DNA from 4 places in the Paucibacter sp. XJ19-41 genome. Region 4 is predicted to be linked to each of the others. Evidence: predicted binding sites of a transcription regulator. Region 4 holds the regulator's gene; each other region holds the start of a gene.

Evidence for each region. The regulator sigma-54, encoded in region 4, starts transcription at its own class of promoters, with help from an activator protein. The targets are predictions, from matches to a motif close to TGGCANGNAANCTGCTTT.
Region 1: PO768_RS11745 (TorF family putative porin) is a predicted target of sigma-54. The motif match lies at 1,518-1,535, and genes of this name have one in related genera.
Region 2: PO768_RS07500 (CmpA/NrtA family ABC transporter substrate-binding protein) is a predicted target of sigma-54. The motif match lies at 1,164-1,181, and genes of this name have one in related genera.
Region 3: PO768_RS01390 (EDSAP-1 family PEP-CTERM protein) is a predicted target of sigma-54. The motif match lies at 1,608-1,625, and genes of this name have one in related genera.

What each region holds. Positions count from the first base shown of each region.
Region 1 covers NZ_JAQOWX010000037.1:3,560-7,261, reverse strand. Annotated here, with positions in the region: gene PO768_RS11750 (YifB family Mg chelatase-like AAA ATPase) at 1-1,327, opposite strand, end outside; gene PO768_RS11745 (TorF family putative porin) at 1,585-2,304, shown strand; gene PO768_RS11740 (P-II family nitrogen regulator) at 2,325-2,663, shown strand; gene amt (ammonium transporter) at 2,711-3,702, shown strand, end outside.
Region 2 covers NZ_JAQOWX010000020.1:24,734-28,435, forward strand. Annotated here, with positions in the region: gene icmF (fused isobutyryl-CoA mutase/GTPase IcmF) at 1-284, opposite strand, end outside; gene PO768_RS07495 (ANTAR domain-containing response regulator) at 454-1,065, shown strand; gene PO768_RS07500 (CmpA/NrtA family ABC transporter substrate-binding protein) at 1,363-2,583, shown strand; gene ntrB (nitrate ABC transporter permease) at 2,594-3,502, shown strand; gene PO768_RS07510 (ABC transporter ATP-binding protein) at 3,516-3,702, shown strand, end outside.
Region 3 covers NZ_JAQOWX010000003.1:405-4,106, reverse strand. Annotated here, with positions in the region: gene prsT (XrtA/PEP-CTERM system TPR-repeat protein PrsT) at 1-1,475, shown strand, start outside; gene PO768_RS01390 (EDSAP-1 family PEP-CTERM protein) at 1,682-2,722, shown strand; gene PO768_RS01385 (glycosyltransferase) at 2,811-3,702, opposite strand, start outside.
Region 4 covers NZ_JAQOWX010000129.1:832-4,533, reverse strand. Annotated here, with positions in the region: gene PO768_RS24130 (MBOAT family O-acyltransferase) at 1-415, opposite strand, end outside; gene PO768_RS24125 (RNA polymerase factor sigma-54) at 439-1,944, opposite strand; gene lptB (LPS export ABC transporter ATP-binding protein) at 1,949-2,722, opposite strand; gene lptA (lipopolysaccharide transport periplasmic protein LptA) at 2,719-3,348, opposite strand; gene PO768_RS24110 (DsbA family protein) at 3,402-3,702, opposite strand, start outside.

The sequences.
Region 1 (3,702 bases), on a different contig from region 4:
GCGCCTCCAGCAGGGCGGGGCTCAGCAGCGCATTGCAGCAGCCCTGGCGGGCCAGGGCCAGTTCACGGGCGGCCGCGACGCGAGCGGCGACCACGGCCGAGGGCTCGCCGTCCGGCGCGGCCGCCAGCACCTGGGGCGGCAGCACCGGCACCTCGACCAGCAGGTCGAGCCGGTCCAGAAAAGGGCCGCTGAGCCGGCGCTGGTAGCGCGAGACCTGGTCCGGCGAGCAGCGGCATTCGCCCAGCGGATTGCCCAGCTGACCGCAGGGGCAGGGGTTCATGGCCGCGACGAGCTGAAAGCGGGCCGGGAACTCGGCATGCCGGGCGGCGCGGGCGATCAGGATGCGGCCGTTCTCCATCGGCTCGCGCAAGGCCTCCAGCGCGGCCCGGGGGTACTCGGGCAGCTCATCGAGAAAGAGCACGCCGTGCTGGGCCAGCGTGATCTCGCCCGGCCTCGGTGGCGAGCCACCGCCCACCAGGGCCACGCTGGAGGCGCTGTGGTGCGGCGCGCGCAGCACGCGCCGCCCCCACAGCGCCGGCTCGAACTGGCCGGCCAGGCTCAGCACCGCCGCCGACTCCAGTGCCTGCTCCTCGTCCAGCGGTGGCAAGAGCCCCAGCAGGCGCTGGGCCAGCATCGATTTGCCGGTGCCCGGCGGGCCGATCAGCAAGAGGTTCAGCGCGCCGGCGGCGGCGATCTCCAGCGCCCGCTTCGGGCCGGCCTGGCCCTTGATATCGCGCAGATCGGGGGCGGCATCCGGGGCCAGCGAGACGGTGGCGGGGCGGGCGCGCTGCAGCGGCGACCCATCGCCGCCCGGGCTCAGCGCGGCCACCAGGTCCAGCAGATGGGCGGCGCCGAACACCGCCACGCCGCCGACCAGGGCCGCCTCGGCGGCATTCGCCTCGGGCAGGACCAGATCGCGGGCCAGGCCCGACTGGCGCAGCGCCAGGCTCATCGCCAGCGCGCCGCGCACCGGCCGCAGCTCGCCGGCCAGCGACAGCTCGCCGGCGCATTCCATGTCTTGCAGCCGCTCGGGGTCGATCTGTTCGCTGGCCGCCAGGATGCCCAGTGCAATCGGCAGATCGAAGCGGCCACCCTCCTTGGGCAGGTCGGCCGGGGCCAGGTTGACCGTGATGCGGCGGTTGTGGGGGAAGCTCAGGCCGCTGTTCAGCAGGGCCGCGCGCACCCGCTCGCGCGACTCCTTGACCTCGGTCTCGGCCAGGCCCACCAGGGTGAACATCGGCAGCCCATTGGCCAGATGCACCTCGACGCTGACCGGCGCGGCGGCCAGCCCGTCCAGCGCCCGGCTGTGTACGACGGCCAGAGACATAGCCTCCTCCCCGGGACCGGTGCGTACCGATCCTGGGTGGATTCTGCACGTTTGCCGCGCCCGGCGGGCCGTCGTTGGCGCACCAATGAAGTGCTTGCACCAAGTGCGGGCATCGAGCGTGGCCATCCTCTTTTGGTGCATCGCTGCGCGATCCGGGCCTCTTTCCCGGTTTCGCCTGGGGCGCCGAGCCTGGCACGGAAGCTGCAATCCCCGGATCGAACCTGCTTCCTCCCCCTCCAAACAGCTAGGAGTCCCGCATGAAGTTGATTCTTGCCACGCTTGCCGCCGCCATGACCCTCGGTGCGCTGCCGGCCCAGGCTCAGGACGCATCGGTCGCCTTCAACGCGAGCCTGACCAGCGACTACCGCTACCGCGGCATCTCGCAGACCCGGCTGAAGCCGGCGCTGCAAGGCGGGCTGGACTATGCGCACCCGAGCGGCTTCTATGTGGGCGCCTGGGCTTCGACGATCAATTGGATCAAGGACGTTGGCGGCGACGCCAAGGTCGAGGTCGACCTCTACGGCGGCTACAAGACCGAGATCAGCAAGGGTGTCAATCTCGACATCGGTGTACTGACCTACATCTACCCGAGCAACAAGCTGCCGACCAGCGCCAACACCACCGAGATCTATGGCGCGCTGAGCTATGGCCCGTTCACGGCCAAGTACTCGCACGCGGTCACCGACACCTTCGGCAACGCCGACAGCAAGAACAGCTGGTATGCCGATCTGTCGGCCAGCTTCGAAGTGATGGACGGCTGGATGCTGGCGCCCCATATCGGCTACCAGCGCATTGACGGCCCCTCGCGCGGTGTGGGTTCCTACACCGACTATTCGCTGGCGCTGTCCAAGGACTTCAGCGGCCTGGTGCCCAGCATCGCGCTGGTCGGCACCGACGCTGACAAGGGCTTCTACACCGTCAAGGACAAGTTCCTGGGCAAGAACGCGGTCGTGGTCAGCGTCAAGTACAACTTCTGAAACCGTGTGAGGAGAACGCAATGAAACTGATCACCGCCATCATCAAGCCCTTCAAGCTTGACGAAGTGCGCGAGGCGCTGAGCGCCATCGGCGTGCAGGGCCTGACCGTCACCGAGGTCAAGGGCTTCGGCCGCCAGAAGGGCCACACCGAGCTGTATCGCGGCGCCGAGTACGTCGTCGACTTCCTGCCCAAGGTCAAGGTCGAGGCGGCGGTCGACGATGCGGTGGTCGAGCAGGTCATCGAGGCCATCGAGGCCTCGGCCCGCACCGGCAAGATCGGCGACGGCAAGATCTTTGTCTCGCCGCTGGACCAGGTGGTGCGCATCCGCACCGGCGAGACCGGGGCCGACGCGCTCTGAGCTTCACCGATCACAAGACTAGACAGACAAATCCCCGGAGATTCTTCATGAAGAAACTACTTGCCAGCCTGGCGCTGGCTGCGGCGGTGTTCGCCCCTGCAGCCTGGGCCCAAGACGCGGCTGCTTCCGCGCCCGCCCTCGCCGAGGCCGCCTCGGCGGTCGTCGCAGCGGCCTCCGAAGCGGTGGCCGCCGTGGCTGCCCCGGCGGCCGACGCAGCCGCCGCTGCTCCCGCCCCCGTGCCCAACAAGGGCGACACCGCCTGGATGATGGTCTGCACCCTGCTCGTCATCATGATGACGGTGCCGGGCCTGGCGCTGTTCTACGGCGGCCTGGTGCGCAGCAAGAACATGCTGTCGGTGCTGATGCAGGTGATGGTCACCTTCTCGATGATCGTCGTGCTGTGGGTCATCTACGGCTACAGCCTGGCCTTCACCGAGGGCAATGCCTTCATCGGCGGCTTTGATCGCCTTTTCATGAAGGGCATCTGGGACAACGCGGCCGGCACCTTTGCCAACGCGGCCACCTTCAGCAAGGGTGTCTACATCCCCGAGATCGTGTTCGCCGCCTTCCAGGCCACCTTTGCCGGCATCACCGCCTGCCTGATCGTCGGCGCCTTCGCCGAGCGCATCAAGTTCGGCGCCGTGCTGCTGTTCATGGCGATCTGGTTCACCTTCAGCTATCTGCCGATGGCGCATATGGTCTGGTTCTGGATGGGCCCGGATGCCTATGCCTCGGCCGAGGTGGCTGCCGAGATGACCGGCAAGGCCGGCCTGATCTGGCAATGGGGCGCGCTGGACTTCGCCGGTGGCACCGTGGTGCACATCAACGCGGCCGTGGCCGGCCTGGTCGGTGCCTATATGGTCGGCAAGCGCGTCGGCTATGGCAAGGAATCGTTCACCCCGCACAGCCTGACCCTGACCATGGTCGGCGCCTCGCTGCTGTGGGTGGGCTGGTTCGGCTTCAACGCCGGTTCCGCACTGGAAGCGAATGGCTTCGCCGCGCTGGGCTTCATCAACACGTTGGCCGCCACCGCTGCCGC
Region 2 (3,702 bases), on a different contig from region 4:
TTCAGCAGTTCGACCATGTACTTGAAATACTCGACATGGCCGCCCTGGTAGGAGCTGATCGCGATGCCCTGCGCATCTTCCTGCAGCGCCGCGTTGACGACCTCGTCGACCGAGCGGTTGTGGCCCAGGTGGATCACCTCGGCGCCCATGCTCTGCAGGATGCGCCGCATGATGTTGATCGCGGCGTCGTGGCCGTCGAACAGGCTGGCGGCGGTGACGAAGCGCACCTTGTGCGTGGGGCGGTACTCGGCCAGGGCCTTGTACTCGGCGGACAGATCGGTCATCTGGATGTCTCCTGCGCGGTGCTGGCTCGGCCGGGCCGGGCTTCTTCCCCGCGTTTTAGCAGCATGGGTGGGCGGATTCTAGGGCTTGATTGACGTTTACGTAAACGTTAACTTGCTGTGGCGCTCGCGGCACAGATATTGCAGCGCAGCAATATCCACCCCATCCGCCATGAGCCCCGCGTCCGACACTCCTACCCCTGGCCTGCGCGTGCTGCTGATCGATGACGGCGCGCACCGGGTCGATCTGATCCAGCAGGAGCTGGCACGGCAGGGCTGCGATGTCGTCGGCGTGATCGATTCGGCGACCTTGATCCATGACTGCGTGCTGCGGCTCAAGCCCGATGTGGTGATCGTCGACAGCGAGTCGCCGACGCGCGACACGATGGAGAACCTGGCCACCTTGAATGCGCAGATGCCGCGGCCGGTGGTGGTGTTCTCCGAGGACGGTAGCGACGACCCGATGCGTCGGGCGCTGAAGGCCGGGGTCAGCGCCTATGTGGTGGCGGGGCTGCGCCCGGACCGCCTGGCGCCGGTGCTGCAGGTGGCGATCGCCCGCTTCGAGCAGGACCTGGCGTTGCGCCAGCAACTCGACAAGGCCCAGGCCCAGCTCAGCGCGCGCAAGCTGATCGAGCGTGCCAAAGGCATTCTGATGAGCGAGACGGGCCTGGACGAGGACGCCGCCTACAAGCGCCTGCGCCGCCTGGCGATGGATCGCGGCGTGCCGCTGGTCGAAGTCGCGGAGCGTGTCATCGGTGCCCAGAACCTGCTGCGCCCCACATGAGGCCCGACATGAGGCCCGATCGCACCAGGCTGGCGCATCGCGCCGGCAATCGGTGCGCTTTTCGCGCAGCCGCTTGCGTTGCTGCCTGGGCATGCCGCTGGCACGGCTCCTGCTAGACAGACCACGAGGCCCGCAACGGCGTGGGCCTCGCTCTCAACAAGGTTCTAGGACAAAGGCGTCCGATCTCCTCCGCTCGTTGCACGGGTGGCAGGTGATCGTGGCGCCTTTTTCCATTTCTGGTTTGTCTCGGAGGTCTTCTCAATGCGTTTCAGCAATACGTCGAAGGATGGTGGGCTCATGAGTGAAGAGCGACGCAAGCTCCTGGTGGGCGGTGCGGCGGCAGCGGCCGTCGGCAGTCTGAGCCCCCAGGTTTGGGCGGCCGGCTCCGACAAGCCGGAGAAGGAGGAGGTGCGCATCGGCTTCATCCCGCTGACCGACTGCGCCTCGGTGGTGATGGCCTCGGTGCTGGGCTTCGACAAGAAATACGGCATCAAGATCATTCCGACCAAGGAAGCCTCCTGGGCCGGTGTGCGCGACAAGCTGGTCAACGGCGAGCTCGACATGGCCCATGTGCTCTACGGCCTGATCTATGGCGTGCACCTGGGTGTCAGCGGGCCGAAGAAAGACATGGCCGTGCTGATGACGCTGAACAACAACGGCCAGGCGATCACCTTGTCGAAGAAGCTGGCCGATAAGGGCGCGGTCGACGGCGCCAGCCTGGCCTCGCTGATGGGCAAGGAGAAGCGCGAGTACACCTTCGCGCAGACCTTTCCGACCGGTACTCACGCGATGTGGCTGTACTACTGGCTGGCCAGCGTCGGCATCAATCCGATGAAGGATGCAAAGGTCATCACCGTGCCGCCGCCGCAGATGGTGGCGAATATGCGGGTCGGCAATATGGACGGCTATTGCGTCGGCGAGCCCTGGGGCCACCGCGCTATCGTCGACGGCATCGGCATCACCGCGGTGACCACGCAGGACATCTGGAAGGATCACCCCGAGAAGGTGCTGGGCACCACTGGCGACTTCGTCAAGAAATACCCGAACACCGCGCGCGCCGTCATCATGGCCGTGCTGGAGGCCAGCCGCTGGATCGATGCCGGCCTGCAGAACAAGCTGAAGATGGCCGACACCATCGCCGAGAAGAGCTATGTCAACACCGGCGTCGACGCGATCAACCAGCGCATCCTGGGCCGCTACCAGAACGGCCTGGGCAAGACCTGGGACGACCCCAACCACATGAAGTTCTTCAACGACGGCGCGGTGAACTTCCCCTGGCTGTCCGACGGCATGTGGTTCCTGACCCAGCACAAGCGCTGGGGCCTGATCAAGGAGCACCCGGACTATCTGGGCGTGGCCAAGCAGATCAACCAGGTGGAGCTCTACAAGCAGGCCGCCAGCCAGCTGAAGATCAGCGTGCCCAAGGAGTTGATGCGCAGCTCCAAGCTGATCGACGGTGTGGTCTGGGACGGCAAGGACCCCGCCAAGTATGCCGATGGATTCCGCGTCAAAGCCTAAGGAGCTCCCCATGGTCAGTGCCGTTTTTCATTCGCCGAGCGAGGCCAGCAGCAGCGGCCCGATCTCGGTGTCGCTGCCGACGCCCGACGCACCGACGGTGCTGGCTGCGGGCGTTGTTGCGCCCGCTCCCAGGCCGCGCCGCCACCTCGACATGAACAGCCTGTGGATGCGCGTGCTGCCACCGGTACTGGGCCTGGCGCTGTTGATAGGCATCTGGGGGCTGCTGACGCAAAAAGGCGGCAGCTTCCCGACGCCCGGCGCTACCTTCGCTGCCGCCGTCAAGCTGTTCGCCGACCCCTTCTACAGCAATGGGCCGAACGACCAGGGCATAGGCTGGAACATTCTGTTCTCGCTGCAGCGCGTGGCGGTAGGCTTCGGCCTGGCCGCGGCGGTAGGCATCCCGCTGGGCTTCATCATCGGCCGCTTCGAGTTCGCCAACCGCATGTGCTCGCCGCTGATCAGCCTGCTCAAGCCGGTCTCGCCGCTGGCCTGGCTGCCGATCGGCCTCCTGGTCTTCAAGAGCGCCAACCCGGCCGCGATCTGGACCATCTTCATCTGCTCGATCTGGCCGATGGTGGTCAACACCGCGGTGGGTGTGCAGCGGGTGCCCGAGGACTATCTGAACGTCGCGCGGGTGCTCAAGCTCAGCGAGTGGAAGATCATCAGCAAGATCCTGTTCCCTGCCGTGCTGCCCTACATGCTCACCGGCGTGCGCCTCTCGGTCGGCACGGCCTGGCTGGTGATCGTCGCGGCCGAGATGCTGACCGGCGGTGTCGGCATCGGCTTCTGGGTCTGGGACGAATGGAACAACCTCAATGTCCAGCACATCATCATCGCGATCTTCGTGATCGGCATCGTCGGCCTGGCCCTCGAATGGCTGCTGATGGCGGTGGCCAAGCACTTCTCCTACAACGACTGACGGAGCCGACATCATGAGTGCAAACAAGGCCTTTATCGAAGTACAGTCGGCCGAGATGGTGTTCAACACCCGCAAGGGCCAGTTCCACGCGCTGCGCGACATCCATCTGCAGGTCCAGAAGGGCGAGTTCATCACCTTGATCGGCCATTCGGGCTGCGGCAAGAGCACCTTGCTGAACCTGATCGCCGGCCTGCTGCGGC
Region 3 (3,702 bases), on a different contig from region 4:
AGGGGACATACGCAGATCTCACACTGATCACGCTCTTGTTGCGTGAGGGCCAGTTCGATACTGCGCTCAAGGCAATCGACCGACTGCAAGCAAAGCAAGAGCCGGGCAGTGCCGTAGCAGACAATCTGCGGGGCCGGGTAAATCTGGCTCGCAACGATGTTGCGGCAGCCCGCAGCAGCTTCGAGAAAGCCCTGAGCCTGGATCCGGTTTACCTGCCTGCCGTGACAAGCCTGGCTACGCTGGATCTGCAGGCAAACAAGCCAGCCGATGCAAAAAAACGCTTCGATGCGATGCTTGCCGCCGACCCGCAGAATCTGGCGGCCCTGCTGGGCCAGACCAAGATCCGCATTCTCGAAAAAGCCCCCGCATCCGAGATCACCAGCATGCTTGGTGCAGCAATCAAGCTCAATCCGCAAGCGGCCGAGCCGAGACTGCTGCTGGTCGAACTTCAACTCCAAAACAAGGAACACAAGGGTGCGCTCGAGACGGCACAGAGTGCGATCACCGCCCTGCCCGGCAACGCCGATCTGTTAGACGCTCTGGGCCGCGCTCAACAAGCTGCCGGCGAAAAACTCCAAGCCCTTGCCAGCTTCAAGAAGCTGGCCGGCCTTGAGCCGCGCTCGACGCGCGCCTTGGTTCGCACTGCCGGCGTCCACCTGGCAGCGAAGGATTCGGCTGCGGCCGAGCAGAGCTTGCGTCAAGCGCTGGAGATGTATCCCAATTACTTGCCTGTACAGCGCATGCTGATCACAGTGGCGCTGACCGACAAGAGACCTCAGGATGCTTTGAGGGTTGCCAAGACGGTGCAACAGCAGCGCCCCAAGGAAGTTGTCGGCTACGAAATGGAGGCGACCATTGAGGCGTCTCGCAACAACACGGAGGCAATGATCGCAAGCTACCGCCGCGCATTGCAGCAGATTCCCCGTACCGACATCGCGACCCGACTTCACGCCGCACAGATGACCGCAGGCCAGACTAAGGATGCCGACGAGACGGCGGCCCGCTGGCTCGCCAACTCTCCGCAGGACATCGCCTTCATGGCCTATCTGGGCGACCTCGCAATGACTCGCGGGGAGTACGAAAAGGCTGAGAAGCAGTTTCGCCAAGTGCTGAGCCGGCAAGCCAACAATACTGCCGCCCTGAACAATGTCGCATGGACCATGGCCCAACAGAAAAAGCCGGGCGCCGCCGAGTTTGCCGAACGCGCACTGAAGCTCGCGCCTGACACCCCTGGCCTGATGGATACGCTGGCCACAGCCTTGGCTGCAGAAGGTCGAGTCGAGCGCGCTCTTGAACTGCAGCGAAAGGCCTTGAGCCTTGCGCCCGAGCAACAAGTGCTGCGTCTCAACTTGGCCAAGCTGCTGCTGCAAGCAGGCAACAAACCGGCAGCGATGGCCGAACTCAAAACCCTCGAGAAGCTGGGGGACAAGTTCCCCGCACATACCGAGGTCGACCGATTGCTGAAGACGATCTGAGCGCATTCGCCAGGCCGTGCTGAGTCAGCCTCAAGCCGAATTTGTCGGTTTTCTTTACAAACCCAGTCGCAGCGTCAGCGCGCACATGAAATTTTCAGTTTTTCATGTTTCAAATCAACGACTTAATAGATCTGGCACGGCTTGTGCTTTATTTGCTCCAGCGACCGAGGCGATATCCGTCTCCGCTTCTTAAAGGACCGAAGACCATGATCAAACTAGCAAAACTGAGCACGCTCGCTGCGGTGTCGGCCGCTTGTGCTGCGCTGTTCGGCGCCACGTCGGCACACGCTTATGTCTATGGCGTTTCTCATCTGAAGGTTCAGGATTTGGCCATCGCCGTGCTCGATGGCAACACCGGCAACCCGACCTCGACGGCACAGGGCTACACCTTCAATCAAGCCAACACTGCGGTCATCAACAGTGCTGGCGGTGCATTTACCAGCGCAGCCTGTAATGGCAACGCCGCCCTTGGCACCACGAACTGCGGCGCTGGCCCGGTGCTGGATGCAGGCGTGGCGATCGCCGGCGGCTCGACTGTGGGCCGGGGTCAGAACGACTTCAGCTTTGTTGGCACCAACCAACTCCAGACCTACAGCCATTCGGACTCCCTGATCAACTCGGCACAGCTGGTTGGCGGCGTCCCGACCAATCTGGAGCAAATTGCCGAATCGCTGCTGAATACCAATGGTTCGGCACAGGCCAATGTCGAGCAGCAATCCAACACCACGCTGCAGACCACCATCGTGGTCGGTGGCGGCAGCGTTGGCTCTGTCCTGGACCTGAGCTTCCTGGCTGACGTTGATCAGCGTAGCCAGATCGATGGCAGCGCAGGCGCCTACCTGTCCCAGACCAATTCCAATGTCACCTTTACGCTGACACGCTCGGGTGATGACGGCGGCGGTTCTGTCAGCTGGAGCCCGCAGGGCACGGCAGGCAACAACTGCGATGTGTCTGGATTGCTGGCTGGCGTGACCTGCATTGAGACTGCTGATGGTTCCGACCTGAACTTCAACACCTCGACCAGCAACAACCCCAGCGCGCATGACAACAGCTTTGACGTCGGTGATGTGTTTGCCAGCTTCGGCATCCGCATCTTCGGCCTTGGTGCCGGCACCTACACGCTGGCGCTGAACGCTGTGTCCTCGACTTCGATCGTTCGTGAAGTTCCGGAGCCTGACGCCCTGGCCCTGCTGGGCGTCGCCTTGGCTGGTCTGGCACTGACCACCCGTCGTCGCAAGCAAGCCTAAAGCGCGAGCCTCTCGTGCTTGTTCGACAAAAGGCCCTTCGGGGCCTTTTTCCTTGTTTTGGAAGCCCTCAGCCTTGCGGCCTGCCGGCTCAACCTATGTACTCAGCCAGCAGGCGGGGAAAATTTCGGGTCGGATCAAAATTCGCAGCAAACTCATGCTGCAAGGCCTGAGCCCTGATTCGATAAGCAGCCTCGGGCCGCAAGAGCTCGGCAATGGACAGCCGGGCCCGCACAGGTGAAAATTCCCCGGCTCGCATCAGCAGACCGGCACCAGCACGCTGAACTGCAATCATATTCAGCACCTGATCCAGGTTTGAGCAGATTCCAAGCACCGGCTTGCCCATCTGGAGCGCCTGCGAAGCGGTCGGGTTGCCGCCATTGCAAATCACCAACTCGGCCGCTGCAGCCGCCAAGTTACCGGGCAGAAATGGCGCTGCATAGACATCGGGGGGGGCCGAGCCCAGCCCGCGGCGCCCAGCGGTAGCAACAAGACAGATCAAGCCCGCCTCACGGCAGGCCGTCACGATGGCGGGCAGCAGATCGACATTGCCGGTCGAGCCGAGTGTGATATAGACCCGCGGCGCTGTCTGGGCCAAAGCTTCATCCCACCAGTCCGGCAAAGCCATGCTCGGCGACCAAACGATCGGGCCGATGTAGTGATGCGAATCCGGTAGCGAATGCGTTGGTACCAAGCTGGGGGTATCTGAGTACAGCACCACATCACCATCGCAGTAATAGTCTCGAAGCGAGCGGACCGGTACCAGTCCGTAACGGGCTCTGACCTTGTTGATAGCCCGGCAGTGATAGCGGCTGGCCACTGGCCAGACAGCCGAGAAAACCCGATCCATCAGCGGAAAACCCAAAAACCTTGCGGCCGGCAAATCAGGTGCTCGAACCTGCTGATCGGCCGCATAGGGACTCCAGTACGCATTGCAGACGGCAAGTAGGGGGATGCCCAGTTGGCGTGCGGCAATCGTCATC
Region 4 (3,702 bases):
CCAGGAAGGCGATCTGGGTGAAGCTGAAGAAAGAGATGCCAATCGGCAGCAGCACCGCGCCGAGCTGCCACTGCGTGCCCAGCACCGCGTTGAGGTTGTCGACGAAGAAGTTGGCGTACTTGTAGTAGGCCAGCAGCAATAAATTGGCACTGACGCCGACGATCAGCAAGATTTTTGCTTGCGGGATCAAGCCATCAGCGCGCTTGGCGGCAATACCCTGGCCGATCCAGAAGTTGCCGACGATGGAGCCGAGCAGCAGCAGCACGTACTCGGGCATCCAGACGCCATAGAACAATAGCGAGGCTGCAAAAAGCCAGCTGGCCGCAGCGCCATGGCTCCAACGCCCGATGACGAAAAATCCGGCCAGCACCAGCGGCAGGTAGAGGGCAACGAAGGCGGCTGTGGTGAAGAGCATCTGCGCGTCGTTGCGTTGCCGCGCTACATCGCCTTGCGCAGATTCGCCGGCGCGATCTTCAGCGCTTCGCGGTACTTGGCGACGGTGCGGCGTGCGACCTGGATGCCTTGCTCTTCGAGCATGTTCGATAGCGCGCTGTCGGACAGCGGCTTGGCTGCGTCCTCAGCGGCGACGAACTGCTTGATCAACGCGCGCACCGCCGTGCTGGAGGCATTGCCGCCGGCCTCGGTGTTCAGACCGGAGCCAAAGAAGTACTTCAGCTCGAAGGTGCCAAAGCGGGTCGCCATGTACTTGGCATTCGTCACCCGCGAGATGGTCGACTCGTGCAGGCCCAGCTCGTCGGCTATTTCTCGGAGCACCAGCGGCTTCATCGCCAGCTCGCCGTGGGTGAAGAAGCCTTTTTGCCGCTCGACGATGGCCTGTGAGACACGCAGGATGGTGTCGAAGCGCTGCTGGATGTTCTTGATGAACCAGCGCGCCTCCTGCAGCTGGGCGCCCAGCGGCGAGTTGCTGACGCCGCCGCGGGTGGCGCGCAGCGCCTGGGCATAGAGCTCGTTGATGCGCAGCTTGGGCGCCACCTCGGGGTTCAGCATCACGCGGAACTCGCGGCCGACCTTGTGAACGATCACGTCCGGGATCACCGCCTGGGCCTGGCCGCGGGCAAACTGGCGGCCGGGCTTGGGTTCGAGGCTGGTGATCAGCGTCTGGGCCTCGCGCAGCAAGGCCTCGTCGGCGCCGGTCAGCGCCATCAGCTTCTTCAGATCGCGCTTGGCCAGCAGTTCCAGATGTTGCTTGCACACCAGGATGGCCACCACCTGGGCCTCGCTGCGCGGCTGGGCGCGCAGCTGCAGGATCAGGCACTCGGGCAGGTCGCGGGCGCCGACGCCCAGCGGTTCCAGGCTTTGCAGCCAGTTGAGGGCGCAGCGCAGCCGGTCGAGCAACTCGTCACGCGCCTCTGGATCCGCCTCGCCGGCCAACGATTCAACCAGCTCTTCGAGGCTGTCCTCCAGATAGCCGTCCTCGTTGAGCGACTCGATCAGCACATAGAGCGCGGCGCGATCCTCTGGGCTCAGCATCATGCCGGCCAGCTGCTGGTTCAGGTGCTCCTGCAGGCTCAGGCCCGGCGAGTCTTGCTCGGGTCGCTCGCCGTCTTCGTCGCCGCTGCCGGAGCCGCTATTGCTGGGCAGCTCGCGGATGCCGTCGAAATCATCTCGCTCGGTGCCGTTTTCCCAGTCCTCGCGCTCGGTGGCGCCGAAGTCCTCGGCCTGGATCTCGGGCGTGGTCTCGGGCTCGCCGGCGCCGCTGTCGGCGCCGATCTCGTCCTGCGCCTTGCGGATCTCTGGCAGCTCGGCAGCGGCCGGTGCGTCGGGGAATTCCTCCTCCGTTTCGAGCAGCGGGTTCTGCGCCAGCATCTGCTCGACTTCCTGGTTCAGCTCCAGAGTGGACAACTGCAGCAGGCGAATCGATTGCTGCAGCTGGGGTGTGAGCGCCAGATGCTGGCTGAGGCGGACCTGTAAGCTTTGCTTCATGGGCTTACATTCGGAAATGTTCGCCCAGATAGACCTTGCGCACGTCGGCGTTGTCGACGATCTCGTGCGGCGTGCCCTCGGCCAGCACCGTGCCCTCGCTGATGATGTAGGCGCGGTCGCAGATGCCCAGGGTCTCGCGCACATTGTGGTCGGTGATCAGCACACCGATGCCGCGGCTCTTCAGGAAGCGGATGATGCGCTGGATCTCCAGCACCGCGATCGGATCGACGCCGGCGAAGGGTTCGTCCAGCAGGATGAAACGGGGCTGGGTGGCCAGCGCGCGGGCGATCTCGACACGGCGGCGCTCGCCGCCGGAGAGCGCCGGCGCCGGGCTGTCGCGCAGCTTCTCGATGCTCAGCTCGTCCAGCAGCTTCTCCAGCGCCTCGTTGATGCGGGCGCTCGACCAGGCGCGGCCGTTCTCGTCCTGCTGCAATTCCAGCACCGCGCGGATGTTCTCCTCGACCGTCAGCTTGCGGAAGATCGAGGCCTCCTGCGGCAGATAGGACAGGCCCAGGCGCGAGCGCTGGTGAATGGGCAGGCGCTGCACGGCCTGGCCGTCGATGCGGATCTCGCCTGCATCGGCGCGCACCAGGCCGACGATCATGTAGAAGCTGGTGGTCTTGCCGGCGCCGTTGGGGCCGAGCAGGCCGACCACCTCGCCGCTGTGCACATCGAGATGGACGTTCTTGACCACCTTGCGCACACCATAGCTTTTCTGCAGGCCCTCGGCCTCCAGGCGGCTGAGGGCGGCGCTGGGTTCCGGGGGGGCGGCCGTCATGAAGGCTTGCGCGGCTGTTGCAAGCCCGGGCTGGTCTGCAGCGGCAGGGCCGGCTCGGAGGCGGCCGGCTCGGAGGCCGCCGCCGCGCGTGGCATCAGCACCATGCGGCCACGGCCGGCCGGATGGGGCGAGGCCTGCCCGCCCTCGATGCTGAAGACCTCAGAGCGGTTGTCGTAATGGATCACCGCACCGACCACCTCGTCCGCCACGGTGGCGCCGCGCATGCGCCGCACCACCGCATTGCCGACGAAGCGCACGGTGTCCGAGCGGCTGTCGTACTCGACCTGGTCGGCCGAGCCCTCGACCGCCTCGCCCGGCACATCGCGGGCCTGGCGGAAGGTCACCGGCTTGCCGGCCTCGCCGCTGGCATAGGCCTGTTGGTAGCCGTCACTGGTCTCGCGCACATCCATGCGGGCCGCGCGCATCACCATGCTGCCCTTGCTGAGCACGACATTGCCGCTGAACTCGGTGCGCTGCTTGACAAAGTCGACCCCGCCGCGGTCGTAGTCGATATTGATCGGCTTGTTGCGGTCGGCCTTTTCGGCCTGTGCGGAGCCCGCCCAGCCGCCGGCGGCCAGCGCCAGGGCAAGCAGCATCAATCGGAGAGGGGCAGGTCTGTTGTTCATGGCGGCACAGTTCTTGCAGACCATTCTAGCCCCGGATTGGGGCCTGGGCGGGCTCAGGCCTTGCCGCTGCGCAGGCGCTGGATCAGGAAGTCGACCGTGGCCAACGCGCGCTGACCCGATTCGATTTCGCTGACACGCTGGCCGGCAGAGGCCAGCGCCGGCGAGGTCCAGAAGCGGCCGCCGACGCCCAGGGCCGGCACGCCGTCGATGCGGTAGGCCTCGCTGAGCTTCTCGGTCTGGGTGCATTTGGTCTGCACGCCACAGGAGTGGTAGGCCTGGGTGAACTTGTCCGCCTCAAGGCCCAGCGGCGTCAGGAATTCGGTCCTGGCCTTGACGCTGTCGAGGGCCTTGCCC